DNA from 3 places in the Streptomyces sp. NPDC058464 genome. Region 1 is predicted to be linked to each of the others. Evidence: riboswitches for the same ligand, from Rfam matches in the RefSeq annotation. Region 1 holds a riboswitch; each other region holds the start of a gene.
What was found. A riboswitch is a leader RNA that binds a small molecule or an ion and turns the genes downstream of it on or off. The one in region 1 is predicted to bind cyclic di-AMP.
Positions count from the first base shown of each region.

Region 2: another riboswitch for cyclic di-AMP. It lies ahead of ACFWPQ_RS44600 (C40 family peptidase); the one in region 1 lies ahead of ACFWPQ_RS15790 (NlpC/P60 family protein).
Region 3: another riboswitch for cyclic di-AMP. It lies ahead of ACFWPQ_RS30895 (peptidoglycan DD-metalloendopeptidase family protein); the one in region 1 lies ahead of ACFWPQ_RS15790 (NlpC/P60 family protein).

Region 1 covers NZ_JBHXMA010000010.1:70,004-73,655, forward strand. The annotation lists gene ACFWPQ_RS15790 (NlpC/P60 family protein) at 1-1,399, opposite strand, end outside; cyclic di-AMP (ydaO/yuaA leader) riboswitch at 1,410-1,586, opposite strand; gene ACFWPQ_RS15795 (DUF1996 domain-containing protein) at 2,004-3,652, shown strand, end outside.
Region 2 covers NZ_JBHXMA010000053.1:62,059-65,710, forward strand. The annotation lists gene ACFWPQ_RS44590 (ATP-dependent Clp protease proteolytic subunit) at 21-656, shown strand; gene ACFWPQ_RS44595 (hypothetical protein) at 664-972, shown strand; cyclic di-AMP (ydaO/yuaA leader) riboswitch at 1,334-1,518, shown strand; gene ACFWPQ_RS44600 (C40 family peptidase) at 1,522-1,995, shown strand; gene ACFWPQ_RS44605 (ATP-binding protein) at 2,039-2,497, opposite strand; gene ACFWPQ_RS44610 (helix-turn-helix domain-containing protein) at 2,709-3,569, shown strand; gene ACFWPQ_RS44615 (DUF397 domain-containing protein) at 3,579-3,652, shown strand, end outside.
Region 3 covers NZ_JBHXMA010000026.1:61,599-65,250, reverse strand. The annotation lists gene ACFWPQ_RS30900 (alpha-galactosidase) at 1-1,610, shown strand, start outside; cyclic di-AMP (ydaO/yuaA leader) riboswitch at 1,925-2,085, shown strand; gene ACFWPQ_RS30895 (peptidoglycan DD-metalloendopeptidase family protein) at 2,090-3,040, shown strand; gene ACFWPQ_RS30890 (SGNH/GDSL hydrolase family protein) at 3,292-3,652, shown strand, end outside.

The sequences.
Region 1 (3,652 bases):
CGTCGGCCATGTCCGGGGCGGGCGCCGCGGCGTAGGAGGCGGCCGGCTGCATGGGGGCCATGGGCGCGGGGGTGGCGGGTGCCGCCGTCGCGTACGCGGCGGTGGCGTAGGCGGTGTCGGCGGCGGCCTGGGGCACCTCGGCGTAACCGGCGGTCGCGTTCGGCGACATGACCCGGAAGCCGCCCATGTCCATCGGAGCCGGGGCGGGGGCAGCGGCGGCGGGCGCCATGGTCGGGAAGGCGCCGGAGTCGGTGGGGGCGGCGGTCGGGAAGGCGCCGGAGTTCGTGGGCGCCGCGGTCGGGAAGACGCCGGTGCTCATGGGGTCCGCGGTCGGGAAGGCTCCCGCGTCGGCCGAGGTCGGCATCGGGAACGAGCCCGTGGCGCCCGGCGTCATGATGCGGAAGGAGCCGGTGTCCCCCACAGCCGGAGCCGCAGCCTGGCCGGGGGCGGTGTCCATGTCCAGGGGAGACACACCCGGGAACGCCGTGGTGCCCGAGCCGCCCGGGGTCATGATGCGGAAGCCGGTCATGTCCGCCGGAGCCGGAGCCGGAGCCGGAGCCGCCACCGGAGCCATGGTCTGGGCGGGGGCGGGGCCCGCGTCCATCGGGGGCACCCCGGGGAAGCTGCCGGTGCCCGGGCCGCCCGGGGTCATGACGCGGAAGCCGGTCGGGTCCGCCGGGGGCGTGGCACGGCTGGCGCTGGTACCGCCCGGGGTCATGATGCGGAACGTACCCGTGTCGGTCGCGGACACGATCGGGATGCCGCCCGTCTCGGTCACCGCGGGGATCGCGCGGGTGGCGGCGAGGGCGTCGGTCCGGAAGGAGCCGCTGTCGGTCCGCTGGCTCGGTATGCCGACGGGGGGAGCAGCCCACTGCTGCGCTGCGGCCTGGGCCTCGGGCGTGGGCCACGGGGTCTGCGCGGTCGGCACGGGCTGTGCGGACGGAACCGGCTGGGCGGCCGGGGCAGCTTCGAGCGCGGCCACCGCGCGCTGCTCCGGCCTCGGGGGCGGCAGCTCGCGGACGACCTCGAAGTCGGTCTGCGCGGACGGACCCGCGGTCAGCTCCAGCCGGGCCGGGCCGGAGCCCTCCAGCTGGCCGAGCAGGTCGGCGGCCATGGCGCTGACGGGACGCCGCGGGCCGGGCCGGGCCGGCTGCCGGTCGGAGGGGAGTGCGGCCGGGACGCTCGGCCCCAGCTTCGAACGGGCGCCGTCGAACCACTCCCGGGCGATGTTGTCGAGGCCCGGGTCGTCGCGACGGGGCCGCTTGAACAGCGGGACACCGCGTGAGCGTGAACCCCCGCTCATCGCGCGCGTGGCGTTGTAGTTCCCGGTGGCGTTCTCGGCCTGGTCGTAGAGGCTGTTGATCCGCTGCCGAACCTCGTCACGGCTCTCGGGCGCCATTGAGGGGTCGTGCTCCTTCCGTACTCCGCCTACCGAGTTAGCTGTCGGGTTCGGGCTGTGAAGTCCGGAAGGCATGCCCTACGGCCGCCGTCCTCACGGACGTCCGGCCGATTCACCCCAGTGGTTCGGTTGGGTCCCCGGTTCCGGATTCGCCCCTGGAAGGCACCGGATTCGGCGGAGGCCGCGCGGCCCGGCGGGATTCGCCGGAGGGAGCCGAGCGGCTTGCCCGTCAACTTAGCCAACTTGTGTCACTCGTGTGAAGGTTGAAGTGCGTAATGTCCGATACGTATTTGTGATGTTCGTCTTAGCGTTCGGAACTCGACCGTACGGGACGGCATTTCGCGCGCATCCATTGCTTTCGCAGGGTCACCGGGGCGTTGCCGTCGGTTGCGTCCCCCTGTTCCGTGACCGTTCCGGGACACGCGCTTTCTGTGAGGTCGCCGTGAATTCGTGGGTCTGTTGAACACGATGGCGCCGCGGCCCGTATAGGGCCGGGGATTTCCATGTCCCGCCGACCACGAGACGCAGGGGAACGACCTTGAGACGCAACAGGCGCAGACGCCCGACCGGCGCACAACGCGCGACCTTCGCAGCGGTCGCCCTGATGCTCGGCGGCGGGGGACTGGTCGCGGTGAACGTCTATGCCTCGGCCACCGAGGGCGGGGACCAGCAGACCCAGGTCGCCACCGGCCAGGTGCTGTCCGCGCCCACCATCTACTGCCCCGACGTCGGCAGCCGGCTGACGGCGGTACCCGACGGGGCGCGGGCCGACGTCGACAACGAACTCGCCCAGCTGGACCAGCAGATCGTGGCCGCGTATCAGCAACTCACCGAGTCCGCCGCGGAGATCGAGCAGAACCCCGGCCTCGCCGACCAGACGATCATGAGCCCGCTGAAGGAGAAGCGGTCCGAGTCGCTGCAGCGCATCGCCGACGCCATCGGCCGCGAGGGCGACCGCCCGCAGGGCCTGGACGACCTCGCCGCGTGCACCCTGCGCTCCTCCACCCAGGGCGACGGGCAGTCCGCGGCCCCCCAGGGCGGTGCCACGCCGAGCCAGAGCGGCCAGGGCAGCGCCGCGCCGAGCCAGGGCACCGGCGCCGGCGGCCAGGGCGGCAACGGGCCGGTCGCCGCCGACTATGCGGACATCACCTCCGTGCAGCCCAATGTCACCACCCCGGCCGAACAGTCCGGCGGCTCCACCGGCACCTTCTCCTCCAGCTGCGGCGTCAACGCGAACGGCCTGTTCAACTCGGACAACGTGATCGTCGCGCCCGGTGTCTCCAACGGCGCCCACCACTTCCACGACTACATCGGCAACCAGTCCAACAACGCCTTCGCCAGCGACGACGACCTCGCGAACGCCGACACCAGCTGCGCGGACCAGGGTGACAAGTCGACGTACTACTGGCCCGTGCTGCGGCTGCAGAACGGCAAGCAGGAGCGGGACGCCGACAAGCCGGGCGGCGGCACCGAGGGCAACGCCGGGCAGATCGTCACGGCCAAGGAGGTCACGCTGACCTTCGAGGGCAACCCCACCTCCAAGGTCACCGAGATGCCGCGGCTGCTGCGCATCATCACCGGCGACGCCAAGGCGTTCGTCAACGGCCCGGGCAACGCCAACGCCTCCTGGAGCTGCACCGGGTTCGAGGACCGGCAGCTCAAGGACAAGTACCCGCTCTGCCCCTCGGGCAGTGACGTCGTACGCACGTTCAGGTTCCAGAGCTGCTGGGACGGCCGGAACATCGACAGCGCCAACCACCGCACCCATGTGGCCTTCGAGGCCCCCGACGGCAGCTGCCCGGCCGGCTTCCAGGCCATCCCGCAGCTGGTGCAGCGCATCGTCTACGACGTGGACGCGCCGAGCCTCCAGGACGGCGGCCGTACGGTCCCGCTGTTCGCGGTGGACTCGTTCCCCGAGCAGCTGCACAAGCCCGTCACCGACCACGGCGACTTCATCAACGTCTTCGACGAGAGCCTGATGCGGAAGATGGTCGACTGCATCAACTCCGGCCGCACGTGCGGTGCGGGGGCCGACGAGCAGCCGCCGTCCCAGAGCGCGGAGCCGTCCGAGCCGAGCGGCACCGCGAGCCCGGTCGCCCCGCCGGCCGAGACCCAGAGCGCCGAGCCGTCCGAGCCGGCGACCGAGCAGCCGTCGTCCGAGCCGCCGGCCGACACCCCGGCCACCGAGACCGCCCCCGCCTCGGACGACGCCTCCACCCCGGCCTCCGGCGGCACCGAGCTGCCGAGGGTCTA
Region 2 (3,652 bases), on a different contig from region 1:
GCCACGAGGAGGGGTATGCCATGACCCGACCGTCCGCCCGCTATGTCCTGCCCGAGTTCACGGAACGCACGGCCATGGGGCAGCGCACCCTGGATCCGTACTCGAAGCTCCTGGAGGAGCGGATCGTCTTTCTCGGCACGCCCGTCGACGAGACCTCGGCCAACGACGTGATGGCGCAGTTCATGTATCTGGAGTACGCGGCTCCGGATCGGGACATCTCGCTGTACATCAACTCCCCGGGCGGGTCCTTCAGCGCGATGGCCGCGATCTACGACACGGTCCAGTACGTGAGCTGTGACGTCGAGACGATCTGCCTCGGACAGGCCGGGGCGTCGGCGGCGGTGCTGCTCGCGGCCGGCACGCCGGGCAAGCGGTCCGTGCTGCCCGGCGCACGCATCGTGCTGCAGCAGCCGTCGCTGCCGGAACCGGTCCACGGCCAGCCGAGCGATCTGGCGATCCGGGCCGAGGAGTTGGACCGGGAACGGGCACTGCTGGAAGCGATGCTCGTGCGGCACACCGGGCGCACGGCGGAACAGGTGCACCGGGATCTGGAGCGGGACCTGATCCTGGACGCCCAGGAGGCGCTGGCCTACGGGCTGGTGGACCGGGTCGTGCCCAGTCGCCGGGCCTCGCTCGGCCTGCCGGACGCGGGGTGAGCCGCCGATGCTGCCGCCGGAACTCCCGCCGCTGCCCGCACTGACCCGCGCCGAGGGCGAGCTGATCGACCGTTACCTGGACGTGGTGGACCTGCTGGGCCGGATCAATCCGGCGCAGAACGAGGACACCTACCGCGGGCTGCGCGCCGCGCAGGCGCTGGTGCGCGCGGCGTCCGAGCTGCGTGACGCGCTGACCCTGATGCATCGTCGGGGCGAGACGGAGCTTCACGGGGACACGCTGGCACGGGCGTTGCGGGTGCTCGACGGCGAGCGCCGGACCGCTCGCGTCGCACTCCCGCCCGACTGCGTACGGTGACACCCGCGGGACTGCGGTCCTGTGCGTCGACGGCGCGACCGGGCCGGAGTCGAAACGACCCAAAGGGGTTACTGCCGTTCGGCGGAGCGTGGCGTGGTTTTACCTGCCCGCAGGAGCCGCTCGACCCGCCTGCACGGGGGTGCCCGCGAGCGGCTTTCGCGCAGGTCCGGGGCTACGCAGGGCAGTTGACGGAGAATCGAACAAAGGGTTGTCCACCCGAACGGGTGGGTGGTGAGTAACCCCACAAATCCCCGATTCCGTTGGGTTTTTCGGACACGAGTGAGTGAAGATCCCTGTCTGACGACAAGCCCCCGCCACAGCGGCGGGGCGGTCCGGGCGGACGCCGAGTCCTGCCGCCGCCCGGATTGACCCGTCGACAGAAGTGCATCGGCAGGAGTGGAGGACCCAAGCAAGCCGGGTCGCCGGCACGGTCGCACCATGACCGGGCCGAGCAGCCCTTGGGGTGAAGCCGTGGCAACACGGCCGGGCAACTTCGCCAGCCCGAATCCGACAGGTCATCCTTCACAGGCGGCTGACGAAGGGTTGCGCATGAATGCGCTCAATCGTGTTCCGTCGCTGATGGCCCGGGCCGGTACGGCCTCGGCACTGACCATCGCCGCCGTGGGCGGCTCGATCGTGATCCCGGGTGTCGCCTCCGACGCCTCGGCCGCCACGATGGCGACGAAGGCACTTCAGGTCGCTGCCTCGAAGAAGGGCGCGCCCTACAGGTGGGGCGCCACCGGGCCGAACAGGTTCGACTGCTCCGGGCTCACGCTGTACTCGTTCAAGAAGGCGGGCAAGAAGCTGCCTCGTACGGCGGCCCAGCAGTACAACAAGACCCGTCACATCTCGGCCGGCAACCGCAAGGCCGGGGACCTGGTCTTCTTCCACTCGGGTTCCAGCGTGTACCACGTCGGCATCTACGCCGGGAAGGGAAAGATCTGGCACGCCCCGAAGACCGGGGACGTGGTGAGGCTCCAGAAGATCTGGACGCGCAGCGTCTGGTACGGCCGGGTCAGCTGATCCGCGCGGCAGCACCCGGTGGCCGGCCGGCGGGGACTCAGGGCTACGGTTCCTGCTGGCCGGCCGCGGTGACGGTGCCGGCCGGGACCGTCCAGGGAAGTTCGATGGAGACGGTCTTGCCGCCCTCCCGGGTGGGGCGCACCCGGAGCTTGCCGCCGCATTCGGCGGTCAGCCAGCGGATGATGACCATGCCGCGCCCGTTGTCCTGCTGGACCGCGGCGGGAAGTCTCTTGGGGAAGCGCGGATGACTGTCCGTGACGCCGATGCGCAGCTGTTCGTCGCGGTCGAGCACGAGGTCCACCGTGAAGGTGGGTGACTGCCCGAACGTATGCTGCACGGCGTTGGTGGCGAGTTCGGAGACGATGAGGCGAACGGTGTCCGCGGTCTCCGTCTCCGGTGGCAGTCCCCACTCCGCGAGAGTGTCCAGCACGTAGGAGCGGGCGGTGGAGACCGAGGCGGGATCGCTCGGCAGAGTGACGGATGCTTCCAGGTGGTCTGCCATGGCGACGTCGTCCCTTTCCTCGGGACCGGAGTCCGACACAGCGCGGATGGTTCGAGTACGGTCCCGGACTGGTGCTTCTTCGCCAGACTGCCATTACCGGGCCGGTCAGGGGAGCGATCCACCAAGATATGCATATATCTGTCGCTCGAAGCGGTGAACTCTGCTACCTCAGACCGTATTTGGGCGGCTCGGAAGGAGTAAGGAGTAGCCCATGCAGAACGGTCCCGCGGTACGCCGCCGGAAACTGGGCGCCGAACTGCGCACACTGCGCACCGGCGCCGGCCTCACGAGCGGTGAGGCCGCCCGTCTGGTGGGCTGGCATCAGTCGAAAGTGAGCCGGATCGAGACCGGCGCCAGCGGTGTGAAACCGGCCGATGTGCGGTTACTCCTGGACGCCTACGGCGTGGTCGAGGGGCAACTGCGCGAGTTGCTCCTGGTGTTGGCGGGGTCGGAGGACACGGCGGGACGGCACCACTGGTGGCACGCCTACCGTGGGGTACTGCCGCCCGCCTACCGGGATTTCATCAGCCTGGAGTCGCAGGCCAGCGCCATGCGCACGCTGGAGACCTCGGTCGTGCCCGGGCTGCTGCAGACCCCGGAGTACGCGCGTGCGGTGACCCGGGCAGCCGTGGACGGGCGTGACGACGAGGCCCTGGACGCCCTGGTGGAAGTGCGTCTGGCCAGGCAGGACGTGCTGCACAGCGATCCGCCGCTGGAGCTGAGCGCGGTCTTGGACGAGGCGGTGCTGCGCCGCGAGGTGGGCGGTCCCGGCGTGATGGCGCGGCAGCTGGTCCGGCTGATGGAGGCGGCCCGGCTGCCCCATGTACGGCTCCAGGTGCTGCCGTTCGCGGCCGGGGCGCATGTCGGCATCACGGGACCTTTCGTAATCTTCTCATTTCCGAGCACTTCTGATCTGGACGTGGTTGTTATCGACCAGTTGACGAGTAGCCTCTACCTGGAGCGGAAAGAAGACCTCCAGGCCTACACGGAAGCCTTCAACACGCTTCGGATCCACGCCCTTTCGCCCGAGGACTCGTTGGATTACATCGCCGTGATAGCTGACGGCACGTAAGGAGGCACCATGACTGCACTGCCTCGGAACGTACCTTCAAGTGCTGATCTGCACGGATTGCGGTGGCTGCGCAGCAGCTACAG
Region 3 (3,652 bases), on a different contig from region 1:
ACCGCGAGGGCTGGCGGCTCTCCCAGCTGCACGGCCGCTGGGCCGCCGAGTCCCGTCTCACCAGCGCCCCGCTCACCTACGGCGAGAAGGTCATCGGCAGCCGCCGCGGCCACACCAGCCACCAGCACCTGCCCTGGGTCGCCCTCGACACCGACGCCACCGAGGAGCGCGGCGAGGTCTGGGGCTGCGCCCTCGGCTGGTCCGGCTCCTGGCGGATCGCCGTCGCCCAACTCCCGGACGCGCGGGTGCAGATCACCGGCGGCGCCGGCTACGACGACTCGGGCCTGCTGATGCTGGCCGAGGGCGAGTCGTACACCAGCCCGGTCTTCGCGGGCCTGTGGACCGACGGCGGCTTCGGTGGGGCGAGCCGTGCCTGGCACGCCTACCAGCGGGCGTACATCATCCCGGACGCCGACCGGGACCGGCCCGTGCTGTTCAACTCCTGGGAGGCCACGACCTTCGACATCTCCGAGGAGCAGCAGGCCACCCTCGCCCGGCGGGCGGCCGCGATCGGCATCGAGCTGTTCGTGGTGGACGACGGCTGGTTCGGCAAGCGCACCAGCGACCGTGCCGGCCTCGGCGACTGGACGCCCAACCTCGACCGCTTCCCCAAGGGCCTCAAGCCCCTCGCCGACTACGTGCACGCCCTCGGCATGCAGTTCGGCATCTGGGTCGAGCCGGAGATGGTGAACCCGGACAGCGACCTGTACCGCGCGCACCCCGACTGGGTGCAGTACCAGGAGGGGCGAAAGCGGACAGAACTGCGCAACCAGCTCGTCCTCAACCTGGCCCGCGAGGACGTCCAGGAGTACCTCTGGGAGCAGCTCGACACCCTGCTGTCCAGCGCCCCGATCGACTACGTCAAATGGGACTTCAACCGCTGCTTCACCGACGCGGGCTGGCCCGGTGAGCCCTATCCGCAGCGCCTGTGGGTCGACCACGTCCGCGGGCTGTACGCCCTCCTCGACCGGATCCGCGCGGCCCACCCCGACGTCGCCATCGAGTCCTGCTCCGGCGGTGGCGGACGGATCGACCTCGGAATCATGAGCCGCACCGACGAGGTGTGGACCTCCGACAACACCGACCCGCTGGACCGGCTCGCCATCCAGCACGGCTTCAGCCAGATCCACCCCGCCCGGGTGATGTCCGCCTGGGTCACCGACAGCCCGAACCACCAGCTCAACGGCCGGGTCAGCAGTCTGCGTTTCCGCTTCGTCAGCTCGATGGCGGGGGCACTCGGGGTCGGCGGCGACCTCTCGCGGTGGACCGAGGAGGAGCTGGCCGAGGCCGGGCGCTGGGTGGAGCTCTACAAGGAGATCCGCCCCCTCGTGCAGCGTGGCGACCAGTTCCGGCTGCGGCCGCCGGCCGGCGGGCTCAGCGCGGTGCAGTACACGCTCGGCGGCGAGACCGTCGTCCTCGCCTGGCTGCAGGCCCAGAGCTACGGCGAGCCGGCGCCGGCGCTGCGACTGCAGGGCCTCGACCCCACGGCGTCGTACGAATGCCGCGAAACGGGCGAAGTGTACCGAGGTGCCGTTCTGTTGCATCACGGGCTGCGCACCGGGCTGAAGGGCGACCTGGATGCGTCGGTCATCCGGCTCCGCCGGATCTGACACATCTAACCCATCTGCCCGAATTGGCGCCTTCATTACAACTCGCTCTGGAATAAGGTGACGTGGCGTGACGTGCGTGAGGAGCGTCATATTCGTGACCGTCCGTCGCGCGTCATGTTCACGTAATTGCGGTGCTTTGCAAGAAGGTTGGAAAACCGAAAGGGCCGGAATTCACGGAGGGTGACGGGGATTTCCGGTAACGGATCAAGTGAAACCCGGACAGGCGGAACCGGCCGCTTGTCCGCGTCCGTCTCACTCGCTTACGTTCGCCACACATCCGGTCGGAACGCCGAATCCTGCCGCCGCCCGGAGTCCCCACACACTCACCCGTGCCCGGCAGGAGCGGGGGACCCACCAGGTACGACCGCCTGTTCCGGTTCCCGGGACGGCTAGGGGTGTAGTCACGTCTTCCCGCGTGGCCGGGCAGCTCCAGCCCGAACCCGACAGCTCACCTCGCAGGCGCCGGAGAGGAATGCGTCATGCCCGCGAAGGGTAAGCACCGCCGCCCCAAGTCCCAGCGTCTCACCCGCTCGATGGCCGTCGCCGGAACCGGTGGCGCCGCGCTGGCGCTGCCGCTCATGGGGGCCACCGGCGCCCACGCGGCCACCTCGCAGTCCGTTTCCGAAAAGGCCACGCAGTCGCTTCCCACGGTCGAGAAGACCGCGGTGAAGAATGCGGCCGCGAAGAATTCCGCCGCGCATTCCGCGCACCGCGTCTACACCGTGGTGCCCGGCGACTGTCTTGCGAAGATCGCCCGCGAGCACGACGTCCGCGGCGGCTGGCACCGGCTCTACGCCGACAACCGGGAGGCCGTCGGCGACAACCCCTCGCTGATCCACCCGGGCCTCAAGCTCACGCTCGGCGGCCGGCACGCCGCGACGACGGACACCGCGGACTCCGGCTCCCGTTCCGAGGCGCCCTCGAACTCGCCGTCGTCCACCTCGCCGTCGTCCACCTCGTCGTCCAACTCATCCTCGGCCTCCTCGGCCTCCGCGTCGGACGGCTCGGTGACGAATGCCTCCGGCTTCGCCCTTCCGGTCACCGGTGCCACCGTCGGCACCGGCTACCACGTCGCCGGCAGCATGTGGTCCAGCGGTTACCACACGGGCGTCGACTTCGTCGTCCCGACCGGCACCCCGGTCAAGGCCGTCGGCACGGGCACGGTCGTCACGGCAGGCTGGGGCGGCTCCTACGGCAACCAGGTCGTCGTCCGGCTCGCCGACGGCTACTACGCGCAGTACGGCCACCTCTCCGCCCTCTCCGTCTCGGTCGGCCAGACCGTGACCGCGGGTCAGCAGATCGGCCTCTCCGGCGCGACCGGCAACGTCACCGGTCCGCACCTCCACTTCGAGATCCGCACCACCCCCGACTACGGCTCGGACGTGGACCCGGTCGCCTATCTCCGCTCGAAGGGCCTCGCCGTCGGCTGACCCGGCGCGCACCGGTCTGACACACACTCCGAAGGCCGGACCCCCGATCCCCGGGTCCGGCCTTCGGTGTTTCCATGTCCGGTGATCGACACGTCAACGCCGCTGATCAGAGCCTTATTCCAAGCTTGGCAAAGTATTTAAAAGTGTCTTATCTCACCGAACGTCAACCCCTTATTACGGTCGCGTAGGTCACAGTCGAAGGTGAATCATGGTCCGATGTGGGAGACGATTCGAAGAGTGACAATGCATCAGTGATCGGGTCGTACGCGGCGGTGGGGGACAGCTTCACCGAGGGCGTCGGCGACCCCGGCCCCGACGGGGCGTTCGTCGGCTGGGCCGACCGGTTCGCGGTACTGCTGTCGGACCGACGGCCCGAAGGCGACTTCGAGTACACCAACCTTGCCGTGCGCGGGAAACTTCTCGACCAGATCGTGGCGGACCAGGTGCCGCAGGCCCTGGCACTCGCCCCGGATCTGGTCTCCTTCTGCGCGGGCGGCAACGACATCATCCGCCCCGGCACCGACCCCGACGAGGTGGCCGAGCGGTTCGAGCGGGCCGTGGCCCAGCTGACCGAGGCCATCGGCACAGTCCTGGTGACCACCGGGTTCGACA